3 regions of the Micrococcus luteus genome follow, and region 1 is predicted to be linked to each of the others. Evidence: riboswitches for the same ligand, from Rfam matches in the RefSeq annotation. Region 1 holds a riboswitch; each other region holds the start of a gene.
The links. A riboswitch is a leader RNA that binds a small molecule or an ion and turns the genes downstream of it on or off. The one in region 1 is predicted to bind S-adenosylmethionine.
Positions count from the first base shown of each region.

Region 2: another riboswitch for S-adenosylmethionine. It lies ahead of MF605_RS07330 (methionine ABC transporter ATP-binding protein); the one in region 1 lies ahead of MF605_RS03350 (flavin reductase family protein).
Region 3: another riboswitch for S-adenosylmethionine. It lies ahead of MF605_RS03070 (bifunctional o-acetylhomoserine/o-acetylserine sulfhydrylase); the one in region 1 lies ahead of MF605_RS03350 (flavin reductase family protein).

Region 1 is NZ_JAKRLB010000005.1:42,443-46,618, forward strand. Features, by position in the region: gene MF605_RS03340 (MFS transporter) at 1-563, shown strand, start outside; gene MF605_RS03345 (cold-shock protein) at 764-967, opposite strand; gene MF605_RS03350 (flavin reductase family protein) at 1,206-1,730, opposite strand; SAM riboswitch class IV at 1,804-1,923, opposite strand; gene MF605_RS03355 (hypothetical protein) at 2,116-2,730, shown strand; gene MF605_RS03360 (Hsp15 family ribosome-associated heat shock protein) at 2,778-3,146, opposite strand; gene hisD (histidinol dehydrogenase) at 3,157-4,176, opposite strand, start outside.
Region 2 is NZ_JAKRLB010000013.1:36,780-40,955, forward strand. Features, by position in the region: gene nrdE (class 1b ribonucleoside-diphosphate reductase subunit alpha) at 1-535, shown strand, start outside; gene nrdF (class 1b ribonucleoside-diphosphate reductase subunit beta) at 785-1,768, shown strand; SAM riboswitch class I at 2,051-2,148, shown strand; gene MF605_RS07330 (methionine ABC transporter ATP-binding protein) at 2,208-3,248, shown strand; gene MF605_RS07335 (methionine ABC transporter permease) at 3,245-3,925, shown strand; gene MF605_RS07340 (MetQ/NlpA family ABC transporter substrate-binding protein) at 3,979-4,176, shown strand, end outside.
Region 3 is NZ_JAKRLB010000004.1:127,852-132,027, forward strand. Features, by position in the region: gene MF605_RS03055 (phosphotransferase) at 1-219, opposite strand, end outside; gene MF605_RS03060 (CPBP family intramembrane glutamic endopeptidase) at 360-1,247, shown strand; gene MF605_RS03065 (VOC family protein) at 1,266-1,901, opposite strand; SAM riboswitch class IV at 2,079-2,194, shown strand; gene MF605_RS03070 (bifunctional o-acetylhomoserine/o-acetylserine sulfhydrylase) at 2,325-3,692, shown strand; gene metX (homoserine O-acetyltransferase MetX) at 3,689-4,176, shown strand, end outside.

The DNA.
Region 1 (4,176 bases):
TCTTCGCGGCGATCGCGTTCCTCACCGGCCTGGGCATGCAGGCCACGAACACGTACCTGCCGCTGTTCGCCGTCGAGACGCTGGGAATGACGCTCGTGGCCGGCGGCGCCGCGGCGGCCGTGTCCGGGGTGGTGGGGGTGCTCTCCCGGATCGGGTGGAGCCGGCGGATGAGCTCCGGAGACCGGCCCACCACCCTGCTGGCCGTGATCTGCCTGGGTGCGGTGGCCGGCGTCGCGGTGTTCCTCGCCGCGGACCTGCTGGACCTGCCGGCCCTGCTGTGGGTGGGCGCCGCGGTGCACGGCCTGACGGTGCTGGGCGCCAACGTGGTGGTCAACGCGGGCCTGCTGAGCGAGGTGCCGGCCGAGCGGCTCGGCCGTGCGACCGGGGCGAACTCGATGGGCATGTACGCCGGCTTCGCCCTGGGCCCACTGCTGATGGGCGTGCTGCGCGACGTCACGGGCGACTACCGGGCCGGCTTCGCGGTCGTCGCGCTCGGGTATCTGCTGGCCCTGGGCGTGGTGCTGCTGCTGCGTCGCCACGTGGGCCGGCGGGGCGCGGCCTGACGCGCAGGGCCAGGACGAGGCCCACCCCGGAGGACCGCGCCTCAGCGACATCACCGCAGTGCAGCCCTGCGGTGATGTCGCAGCGCCGCGGTCGAACGGGCGTGCGGCGCAGTGCGCGGCGGGGCGTGGACGCCTGACACACGACGACGCCCCCGGTCCATACGGACCGGGGGCGTCGGAAGCCGTGCGTCAGGCGAAGATCAGAGCTTCGTCACGTTGGCGGCCTGGAGGCCCTTGGGGCCGTCCTGGGTCTCGAACTCGACGCGGTCGTTCTCCTGGAGCTCCTTGAAGCCCGAGCCCTGGATGGCGGAGAAGTGCACGAACACGTCCGCGGAGTTGTCCTCGGGGGCGATGAAGCCGTAGCCCTTCTCAGCGTTGAACCACTTGACAGTACCGACAGCCATGATGGTGTCCTTTCGATGTGCCCCCGCGGTGCGGTGGCGGTGTTGGACCGCGGCCCGGATGTGGGACGCGGGTGAAGCGGCGAGACTGAACCGCTTGCCCAACACTCATCGACGCCGGCGATGCCGGGCTGACGAGCAGTGAAGATGGCGGGATACAGCTTGATCAACTTCAGGCTCCATCATTGCACGGATCTCGCCGACCGGGAACCAGGGGCCCGATTGTTCACCTGGAGTTCGCTCAGAGCGCGCGCAGGCCGTGGAAGAGATTGCGGTGCAGGGCGGCCGGGGGAGCGGCGTCCGTGTGATCCGCGAAGGCCGTCACCTCCAGCAGCACCACCGTGTGGTCGCCCGCCGGGACCTCGGCGTGCACCCGCGTCTCGAGCCAGAGCGAGGAGCCCCCGATCAGCAGGGCGTCGTGCGGGCTGCGGTGCACGTCCAGACCGGCGAAGCGGTCGCCCTCGCGGGAGGCCAGCTGACGGCACAGCGGCGTCTGGTCCGCCGCGAGCAGGGAGACGCCGATCGCCCCGGCCCGGCGCAGGCGCGGCCAGGTGCGGGAGCTGTTCTGTGCGGAGAAGGACACGAGGGCCGGCTCCCAGGAGATGCCCACGCCGAAGGACGAGGACACCATCACCTCGGGGACGTCGTCGGCGAGGCCCGCCAGCGCGACGACCCCGGTGGGGAATGCCGAGAGGCCGGAGCGGAGGTTGCCGAGGGACAGGTCGGTGTCCCACGCGGCGGTGTGGGGTTCGTGGGTCAGGGTCATGGCGCGCGTCCTCTTCCGATGACTGGCGCGGCTCCGCAGACGGCGGGAACGCGGATCGCCCGGATCCGCGGAGGCGCGGTACTTGCCCGTCGGGGTGTCCGAGGGGCCGAATCATCACCTGGAGCACCCCACTACTGCGTGAGAGGGTTGCCGTCCCGCCGGCCAGGGCCGTGAATGACGGGAACTCGTGATTCTGGGGATCAGCCTACGGAGGGGTCCGTGGGGTGGTCAAAGCGCGGCGGTCGCGCGGCGTCATCCGAGCTGCCCGATGTGATGCTTGACACACCGCGCATCGCCAGCCAGGATCAAGCCACTCGAGAGGGGGGCTCGAGACCGCAGCCCGCGGCCCCGCAATCGGTTCTCTGAGAGGGATCGGATCATGCGGATGGACATCGAGAAGAAGCGTGCGGCATTGTCGGCCGCCGTGGTCGTCGCGGCTCTCCTCGGTATCGCCATCTCGGGATGCTCCGCTTCCCCGGGCAGCGTCTCCTCCACCGCGAAGGCATCCACCGCTGCGGCGTTCTCCGTCACCGTGACGTCAGCGGCCCCCTCGGCAACCCGGTCGGCCTCCGCCACCGGTTCGTCCGCGTCGTCACCCGCCGGTGAAGAAGCACTCCCCGCCGCGCTGTTCGAGGAGGACGGGATGACGTTGGTCGAGTACACGCGCCGGCATCCGGATGCGGACTATCTCGACCCGGAGAAGGAGTCCGTCCTGAAGGAGGCGGTCGGGACGGGCACACAGCAGATCACCGTGGACGCCCAACAGGGTGCGGTCCTTCGGGTCATCGTGCTGTGTCCTTCGGATGCCACCGGTGAGACGGAGATCCTGACCTCACGGGGTGGCGGGGGAACGAAGACCTGGATGGCCGGGTCGGAGGCGCTGTGCGGCGGCTGGTCGGCGGCGACTCCCCCCGTGGATGAGGCGGGGCCGATGACGTTCACCGCCACGGTGGACAACGACAAGCCGTTCCGGATGGTGCTGACCGCACCCTCCGCATGAGGCCGCCATCACGACGGCGGATGACGGCGCGGGGAGGACGGAGGCGCTCAGCGTCGGTCGCGGCCGCGCAGCGCGTCCAGCTGCCGGCGGTCCCGCTTGGTGGGCCGGCCCGCGCCGCGCTCGCGGTACGGCACCGCGAGCAGCTCACGCGGCACGGGCGGCGGGGAGTGGTCCACATACTGCTGCCGGGCCACGGGGGCACCCACCCGCTTGGCGATCAGCCCCGTGACCTCGAGGATCCGCTCACGTCCGTCCTGGCGCACCCGCACCCGGTTCCCGACGACGACGGGCGTCGCCGCCTTCACGGGCTCGCCGTCGATGCGCACGTGGCCTGCGCGCACGGCCGCCGTGGCCGCCGACCGGGTCTTGTACAGCCGCACGGCCCACAGCCACGCGTCGATGCGGACGCCGCTCACGCCCGCCCCCTCACGCGAAGCGGGCGCGGATCGCGGCGCCGTGCGCGGGCAGGCGCTCGTCCTCGGCCAGCACGCCGATCCCGTCCGCGACCTCCTCGAGCCCGGTCTCCGTGTAGCGGATGCGCTGCTGCAGGCGCAGGAACGTCACCGTGTTCAGACCGGAGGAGTGCCGGGCCGTCCCCGAGGTGGGGAGCACATGGTTGGACCCGGCCGAGTAGTCGCCCAGCGGCACGGGGGCGTACGGGCCCACGAACACGGCGCCGGCGTTGCGGATGCGCCCCACGAGGGCCTCGGGGTCGCGCGTCTGGATCTCGAGGTGCTCGGTGGCGTAGCGGTCGGAGACCTCCACGGCCTGGTCCATGTCCCGCACCAGCAGCACGCCGGACTGGGGGCCGGTGAGGGCCTCGCGGATCTGGTCCTCGTGGAACGCCCCGGGCACCTGCGCCTCGATCGCCGCCAGCACGTCCCGGAGCAGGTCCTCGGAGTCCGTGATGAGCACGGAGGCGGCCAGCGGGTCGTGCTCGGACTGGCTGATCAGGTCCGCGGCCACCCAGTCGGCGCGGGCGGTGCCGTCCGCGATCACGGCGATCTCGCTCGGCCCGGCCTCGGCGTCCACGCCGATCACGCCCTGCAGGGCGCGCTTCGCGGCGGCCACGTACACGTTGCCGGGCCCCGTCACCAGGTCGACGGGCGCGCAGAGCCACCCGCCGTCGTCGTCCTGGACGCCGTGCGCCAGCATGGCCACGGCCTGGGCGCCGCCGGCCGCGTAGACCTCGTCCACGCCGAGCAGCGCGCACGCGGCGAGCACGGTGGGGTGGGGCAGGCCGCCGTGGTCCCGCTGCGGGGGCGAGGTCACCGCGAGGCTCCCCACGCCGGCGGCCTGCGCGGGCACCACGTTCATCACCACCGAGGAGGGGTACACGGCGCGGCCGCCGGGCACGTACAGGCCCACGCGGCCCACGGGGGTCCAGTGGTTCTCCACGACGGCGCCCTCGCCGAGCTCGACCGTGGAGTCCTGGGGGTGCTGGGC
Region 2 (4,176 bases), on a different contig from region 1:
CACGGATCAGGAGTGGGCGCCCGCCACCGAGCGCGTCGCCGAGCTGTTCGCCGAGGCCGGCATCGCCCTCCCCACGCAGGACGACTGGCGTGAGCTGAAGGCCTCCGTCATGGAGCACGGCATCTTCAACCGCAACCTGCAGGCCGTCCCGCCGACGGGCTCGATCTCCTACATCAACAACTCGACCTCCTCGATCCACCCGGTGGCCTCGAAGATCGAGATCCGCAAGGAGGGCAAGCTCGGCCGCGTCTACTACCCGGCGCCGTACCTCACCAACGAGAACCTCGAGTACTACGAGGACGCGTACGAGATCGGCTACGAGAAGATCATCGACACGTACGCCGCGGCGACGCAGCACGTGGACCAGGGTCTGTCCCTGACGCTGTTCTTCAAGGACACGGCCACCACCCGTGACCTGAACCGCGCGCAGATCTACGCGTGGACGAAGGGCATCAAGACGATCTACTACATCCGCCTGCGCCAGCTCGCGCTGGAGGGCACCGAGGTCGAGGGCTGCGTCAGCTGCATGCTCTGACAGCCAGCCCTTCGAGGCGGGAAATCCGGCGTATTCCGCGCTTCTGAGCGCAGGTGCGCTCGATTTCCCGCCTCGAAGCGGGGCGGCGCGCCTGGCCGGGCGGGGCGGGCCCACGACGTCGCGAGCCCGGACCCGCCCGAGTGGCTGCCGCTGCCCCTGCGGGCCTAGACTGTCCCGGACCCGCGCCCCGATGACCGTGCTCCCGAGAGCCCCCGGAATCCGCGGATTCTCAACGAATTCTTCTGAAGGATGTGCCCTGCCGTGACCGAGACCCAGCAGTCCCACCTCGTCGAGGCGATCAACTGGAACCGCATTCAGGACGAGAAGGACGTGGAGGTGTGGAACCGCCTCGTCAACAACTTCTGGCTGCCGGAGAAGGTGCCGCTGTCCAACGACGTCCAGTCCTGGTCCCACCTCACGGACGAGGAGCGACTGCTCTCCATGCGCGTGTTCACGGGCCTGACGCTGCTGGACACGATCCAGGGCACCGTGGGCGCCGTCTCCCTCATCCCGGACGCCATGACCCCGCACGAGGAGGCCGTCCTCACGAACATCGCGTTCATGGAGTCGGTGCACGCGAAGTCGTACTCCTCGATCTTCTCCACGCTGGCCTCCACCCCGGAGATCGACGAGGCGTTCCGCTGGTCCCGTGAGAACCGGAACCTGCAGGCCAAGGCCGGCCTGATCGTGGAGCGCTATGACGGCCAGGACCCGTACAAGAAGAAGATCGCCTCCACCCTGCTCGAGTCCTTCCTCTTCTACTCGGGCTTCTACTGGCCCATGTACCTCTCCGCGCACGCCCGCCTCACCAACACCGCCGACCTGATCCGCCTGATCATCCGCGACGAGGCCGTGCACGGGTACTACATCGGCTACAAGTACCAGCGGAGCATCGAGACCCTGCCGGAGGAGAAGCGGGAGGAGCTCAAGGCCTTCACCTTCGAGCTGCTGTTCGAGCTGTACGAGAACGAGGTCGAGTACACCCATGACCTCTACGACGCCCTCGGCCTGGCCGAGGACGTGAAGAAGTTCCTGCACTACAACGCGAACAAGGCGCTGATGAACCTGGGCTACGAGCCCATGTTCCCGGCCGAGACCACGAACGTGAACCCCGCCATCCTCTCCGCGCTCTCCCCGAACTCGGACGAGAACCACGACTTCTTCTCCGGCTCCGGCTCCTCCTACGTGATCGGCAAGGCCGAGAACACCGAGGACGAGGACTGGGACTTCTGATCCCGTCCGCCTGAGGCCCTTGATGGGCCCCGCCGTCCGCAGGCCACCACGACGCCGGCCCGCACCTTCCCGTGAAGGTGCGGGCCGGCGTCGTGGTGGGGAGGGGTGCCACCGGCCACTGGATGGCAGGGGTTTGTCATATGGCGACACATGACGCGGGCCGGAGGCGGGGTCCAGCCCTCCGAGAGGTCGGGAAATGAGACCTGTGTCACGTCGTTCCTTCCACGGCGCCCCGGTGTGGTTGACTTTTTCCCTGCACCGGTGACGACGCCGGGGCGCCCCTCACCATCTTGAGCGGCCGAGAGATCTGGCTCGACGACGCCGCAGCAACCACACCCCCACCGACCGGGCGCAGGTGCTAACGCCAGGACCGATGGAAAGGACGGGAATGTCGTCTACCCCTGCTCTCAGCACGTCTGCGCATCCCATGGGCACGCCCATGATCGAGGTGCGTGGTCTCGAGAAGACCTTCCGCCAGGGCGCGAAGGAGATCCGTGCGCTGCGCGGCGTCGACCTCGCCGTGGCCCCGGGCCGCATCCATGGGATCATCGGCCAGTCCGGCGCGGGCAAGTCCACGCTCGTGCGGTGCCTGACCCTGCTCGAGCCCCCGACCTCCGGGACGGTCTCCGTGGCGGGCAAGGACCTGACCCGGGAGTCGCGCTCCGGCCTGCTGGACTCCCGCCGCCGGATCGGCATGGTCTTCCAGCACGCCAACCTGTTCTCCTCCCGGACCGCCCGCGACAACGTGGCCTATCCGCTCGAGGTCGCCGGCGGGTCCGATGCCACCGCGCGTCGGGCGCGCGCAGACGAGCTGCTCGCTCTGGTGGGTCTCGAGGGCTTCGAAGGGTCCTACCCGGCGCAGCTGTCCGGCGGTCAGAAGCAGCGGGTGGGCATCGCTCGCGCGCTCGCGTCGGACCCCGACGTGCTGCTCTGCGACGAGCCCACCTCGGCCCTCGACCCCGCGAGCACGGAGGGTGTCCTGACCCTGATCGAGGACCTTTCCCGGCGCCTGGGCCTGACCGTCCTGGTCATCACCCACGAGATGCACGTGGTCAAGCGACTGTGCCACGAGGTGTCCCTCCTGCAGGACGGGCGGATCGTCCAGTCCGGCGACCTCGGGGACGTGGCGTCCGACCTCGACTCGCCGCTGTCCGCCGCGTTGCTGCCGTTGCCCACGCCCCATGCCGCTCGGGACCAGCGCCTCGTGGAGGTGCTCGGCCGGGGCCGGGCCGCCTCCCTGCCCATCACCCAGCTGGTCCGCGACGCGGGCGCCGGCGACGTCGAGATCCTGGCCGGCACCGTCGAGGACCTCGCGGGGGAGCGCTTCTCCCACCAGCTCCTGGGCCTGTCCGCCACGGAGGCCTCGGCCGACGCCGTGGTGGCGCGCCTGCAGGAGGCAGGCCTGACCGCTCGCGTCCGCACGGCTCGGCAGGCAGCCCAGGACCACGTCACCGCGGATGAGATCGGAGGAGCCCGATGACCTGGCTCGAGAAGCTGACCACGAACCCGGCGATCACCGAGGCCCTGCCTGAGGCGGTCGTGGAGACGTTGCTGATGGTGGCGATCTCCGGCGTCGCCACCGTGCTGATCGGCGGCCTCCTGGGCATCGTGCTGCATGTGACCCGTCCGGGGGGATTGAATCCCATGCCCGCCCTCTACACGGTGCTGTCCGCCGTGATCGTCAACATCACGAGGTCGATCCCGTACGCCATCCTCATGGTGGCGCTCATCCCGCTGACCAAGTGGCTCGTGGGCACGGCGATCGGGCCCATCGCGGCGACCATCTCCCTGACCATCGGCACCGCGCCGTTCTTCGCGCGCCTTGTGGAGTCGGCGCTGCGTGAGATCCCCTCGGGCACCGTGGACGCCGCGCAGGTCATGGGCTCCACCCGTGGCCAGGTGATCCGCAAGGTCCTCCTCCCGGAAGCCATGCCCGGCCTGATCGCGGCGACGACCACCACCCTGGTGACGCTCGTGGGCTACTCGGCCATGGCCGGCCTGATCGGCGGCGGCGGCCTCGGCCGCCTCGCCTACAACTACGGCTACCAGCGATTCCAGACCGAGGTGATGGTCGTGACCATCGTCGTCATCGTCGTCCTGGTGCAGCTCATCCAGTGGATCGGCGACCTGCTGATCCGCCGCATGGACCACCGCTGACCTCTCACCTTCTTCTTCATCTCTCCACCCCTCCGATACGAAAGGCCCCTCCCATGGCTCTGTCACCCCTCTCCCGCCGCACCGCCCTCGGCGCCGGCACCGCCGCTCTCGCCCTCGCCCTCTCCGCCTGCGGCGCCAGCGGCTCCGACTCGGCGGCCTCCTCCGCCCCCACCCCGGACCCGGCGAATCCCGTCGTCGTGAAGGTGGGTGCGAACCCCGTGCCGCACGCCCAGATCCTCGAGTTCGTGGAC
Region 3 (4,176 bases), on a different contig from region 1:
GGCGGGGGCGGCGCCGACCTCGTGGGCCCGCGTCATCCGGAGGACGCCGACGTCCTCGAGCACCAGCACGCGGTGGAACTGCCCGCCCTCCTCCACGGACGCCGCGGCCCAGTCGGCTGTGCGGAGCCGGCGGGCGAGGGCGGGGTCGAGGCCGGGGCGGAGGTGCTGCAGGGCGCGGTGGACCAGCTCGAGCTCGCTGGGGGCAGGCGGGGAGACCACACGACCACGCTAACCCTCCCTCCGCCCTCCCGGACTTTCGAACGTGACATCGGGGGAATGGGGACTTTCGAACGGGAGAAAGGCCCCACCTCACGTTCGAAAGCGCCCGGGGGGAGAGGGGCGGGCCGATACTGGAGGGCATGCCCGCCACCCCGCGCACGTCCCGCACCCCGGCCGTCCGACCCGCCCCCGCGCTGCCCGCCCCCTCGGCGCGCACGGTGCGGTGGGAGATCGCGATCGTCCTCGGCCTCTCCCTGGGGAAGTCGGCGGTCTACGCGATCGTCCAGCTCATCGACAAGGCCACCCAGGCCCCGCTCGGCGAGCAGACCACCGTCCTCAACCCGGCCCTGGCCGACCGCTGGGCCTTCGACCTGACCTATCAGCTGCTCGGCATCGGATTCGCGCTCGTGCCGGTGGCCCTCGTGCTGCACCTGATGCACCTGCGCGGCCGGGACCCGTTCCGGGTGCTCGGCCTCGACCTGCGCCGCCCCGGCCGCGACTTGGCCTGGGGCCTGGGCCTGTTCGCGGCCATCGGGTTGGGCACGCTCGGCGTCTACGCCGCCGGCCGGGCCCTGGGCCTCACGACGGCGATCGTCGGCTCGGCGCTCGGGGAGAGCTGGTACCAGGTGCCGGTCCTGCTGCTCTCCGCGCTGCGGCACGGACTGCTGGAGGAGGTCATCGTGGGCGCCTGGCTCGTCGACCGGCTCGGGTATCTGCAGCGGCTGCGCGCCGCGGGCCTGGCGCACGATCCGGCGCCGGCCGTGCCGTCGTCGTGGGTGAGCGCCGAGGGGCTGTACCTGCCGACCCGCGCGGCCGTCGTGGTGCTCGCCCTCGCGCTGCTGCGCGGGGCGTACCACCTGTACCAGGGGATCGGGCCGGGCGTGGGCAACGCCCTGATGGGCGTGGTGTTCGCGCTCGTGTTCCTGCGGGTGCGCCGGGTGATGCCGCTGGTCATCGCGCACGCGCTGCTGGACGCCGTCGGGTTCGTCGGCTACCCGCTGCTGGCGCGGGCGGGGCTGCTCGGCTGAGCGGCCCCGCCTCCGCGCTCAGAGCGTGACCTCGCCCTTCGGGGTGCGGAAGGTGACCGAGACGATGCCCGGGGTGCCGGAGGGCGCGACGTACTCGATGTTCACGTCCTGGACCTGGCCGTCCTCGTCGTCGCCGAGCCACTCGGCGAGGCGCTCGGGGGAGCCGGCGATGTTCAGGCGCTCGATGGTGGCCTGCGGCTCGGCCGCCTGCGAGGGGTGCATGTCCTCCTGACCGTCGGCCCAGCGCAGGATGAACGGCAGCTGCGGGTCCGCGAGGGTTCCCTTGACGCCGATCTGCCGCCAGGACAGCTCCCGGCCGTCCGGGAAGCGACGGTTGCCGGGGACGGCCTCACGGCCGAGGCGGCGCTCGAACCGGCCGATGTCCGTGGTGGCCACCGCCCAGCTCATCCAGCCGCCGCCCTGCTCGGTGCGGGCGCGCACGAGCTGGCCGAACGGCGCGCTGAGGGAGGCCGGGTGGTCCAGAGCCTCGACGACCTCCAGATACTGCCTGCCCGCCATGGGGAACAGGGCGTTCTGCGTGCCGAAGCGGGGGTGGACACCGCCCTTGATCCGCTCGATGCCCAGCGTCTCGGCGATGCGGGCGACCGTGGCGTCCAGGCCCTCGGGGCCGGCGGCGTAGGACACGTGGTCCATGCGACAGGTGTGCACTGCGCTGTTCCTCTCCGTTCCCGGGCTGCCCCGGGGGTTGACCTGGTGCGAGTCGCGGGGCGTCGAGCCCTTGACGGGTCGGGCGCCCCGTGCGGAGAGCGTATCCGCGGGTGACACGCGTGACGAAATCGTGGCGGGGCGGCGGGCTACACTCGGAGGCACGGTCACGAGAGTCAGCAACAGGCCCCGGCATGCTGACCGGCAACCCTCCTTCCGCGGTGGGGTGCCCCGGGTGACGACCAGGCCGGCCCCACAACGGACGCCGGCAAGCGCGGGCCGATCCCACGGCCCCTCTCGACGGCGCCGGGTCATCTCCGGCACCTCGACGACGCCGGTTCCCGGATCGGCACGTCGGCCGGCGGGCGGGGCGGCCGGGTCCGGCCCCTGAACCCCTCAGGAGGGTCCGCCATGACCGACCAGACCACCCAGACCCCCGACGCCTGGGGCTTCTCCACCGCGCAGGTCCACGCGGGCGTCGCCGTCGGCCAGCACGCCTTCGGTGCGACCGCCCTGCCGATCTTCCAGACCACCTCGTACGACTTCCCGTCCGCCCAGGTGGCCGCGGACCGGTTCGCGCTCAAGGACCTCGACCCGCTCTACACCCGCATCGGCAACCCGACGCAGGGCCCGGTGGAGGAGAAGATCGCCGCGCTCGAGGGCGGTGTGGGCGCGCTGCTGCTGGCCTCCGGCCAGGCGGCGACGACGTTCGCGATCCTCAACCTCGCCGGCGCCGGCGACCACGTGGTCGCCTCGGCCAGCCTCTACGGCGGCACGCAGAACCTGTTCAAGCACACCCTCGCCAAGGTCGGCGTCGAGACGACGTTCGTGACCGACCCGGACGACCTCGAGTCCTGGCGCGCCGCCGTCCGGCCGAACACCACGGCGTTCTTCGGCGAGACCCTCGGCAACCCGCGCGGGGACGTCCTGGACGTGCGCGCCGTCGCCGACGCCGCCCACGAGGCCGGCGTGCCGCTGATCGTGGACAACACGCTGGCCACCCCGTACCTGCTGCGGCCGATCGAGCACGGCGCCGACGTCGTCACCCACTCCGCCACGAAGTACCTCGGCGGGCACGCCGCGGCCATCGCGGGCGTGATCGTCGACGCCGGCACGTTCGACTACGCGCAGCACGCCGAGCGGTACCCCGGCTTCAACGAGCCGGACGAGTCGTACCACGGCCTCGTCTACGCGCGGGACCTCGGGGTGGGCTCGCCGCTCGGCGCCAACCTGGCCTTCATCCTCAAGGCGCGCGTGCAACTGCTGCGCGACTACGGCTCGGCCATCTCCCCGTTCAACGCGTTCCTGGTGAACCTCGGCCTGGAGACCCTGTCCCTGCGCATGGAGCGGCAGGTGGCCAACGCGGCCGCGGTGGCGCGCTGGCTGGAGGGCCGCGACGACGTCGAGCACGTGGTCTACGCCGGCCTGGAGTCCAGCCCGTGGCACGAGCGCGCCCAGCGCTACCTGCCGAAGGGCGCGGGCGCGTTCGTCTCCTTCGAGATCGCGGGCGGCCGCGAGGCCGGGGCCGCGTTCGTGGACGGGCTCACCCTGCACCACCACGTGGCCAACATCGGCGACGTCCGCTCGCTCGTGGTGCACCCGGCCTCCACCACCCACTCCCAGCTCACCGACGACGAGCAGCGCGCCGCCGGCGTCACCCCCGGCCTGGTGCGGCTCTCGCTCGGCGTGGAGGACATCGAGGACATCCTCGCCGACCTCGAGCGCGGCTTCGCGGCCGCCGCCCGCCGCGGCGACGACGACGCGGGGGAGCGGGCATGACCGCCGTCGCCACGCGTCCGTCGCGCACCGCGCTGCCCCGCGGCGGCCGCCACCGTCTGCGGGTCGGCGAGCTGCGCACCGAGACCGGCGGGCTGCTGCCCGACGTCGAGCTGGCCTACGAGACCTGGGGCACCCTCGCCGCCGACGGCGCCAACGCCGTGCTCGTGCTGCACGCCCTCACCGGCGACGCGCACGTGGCCGCGCACGAGGAGGACCCGACGCCGGGCTGGTGGGACGCCCTCGTCGGCCCGGGCCGCGCCGTGGACACGGACCGGTGGTTCGTGGTCGCCCCCGCCATGATCGGCGGCTGCCACGGCTCCACCGGGCCCTCGACGCCCGCGCCCGACGGGCGGCCCTGGGGCTCCCGGTTCCCGTTCCTCACGCTGCGGGACGCGGTCGAGGCCGAGCGGCGCCTGGCCGACCACCTCGGGATCGGCGCCTGGCGTGCCGTGATCGGCGGATCGATGGGCGGGGCCCGCGCCCT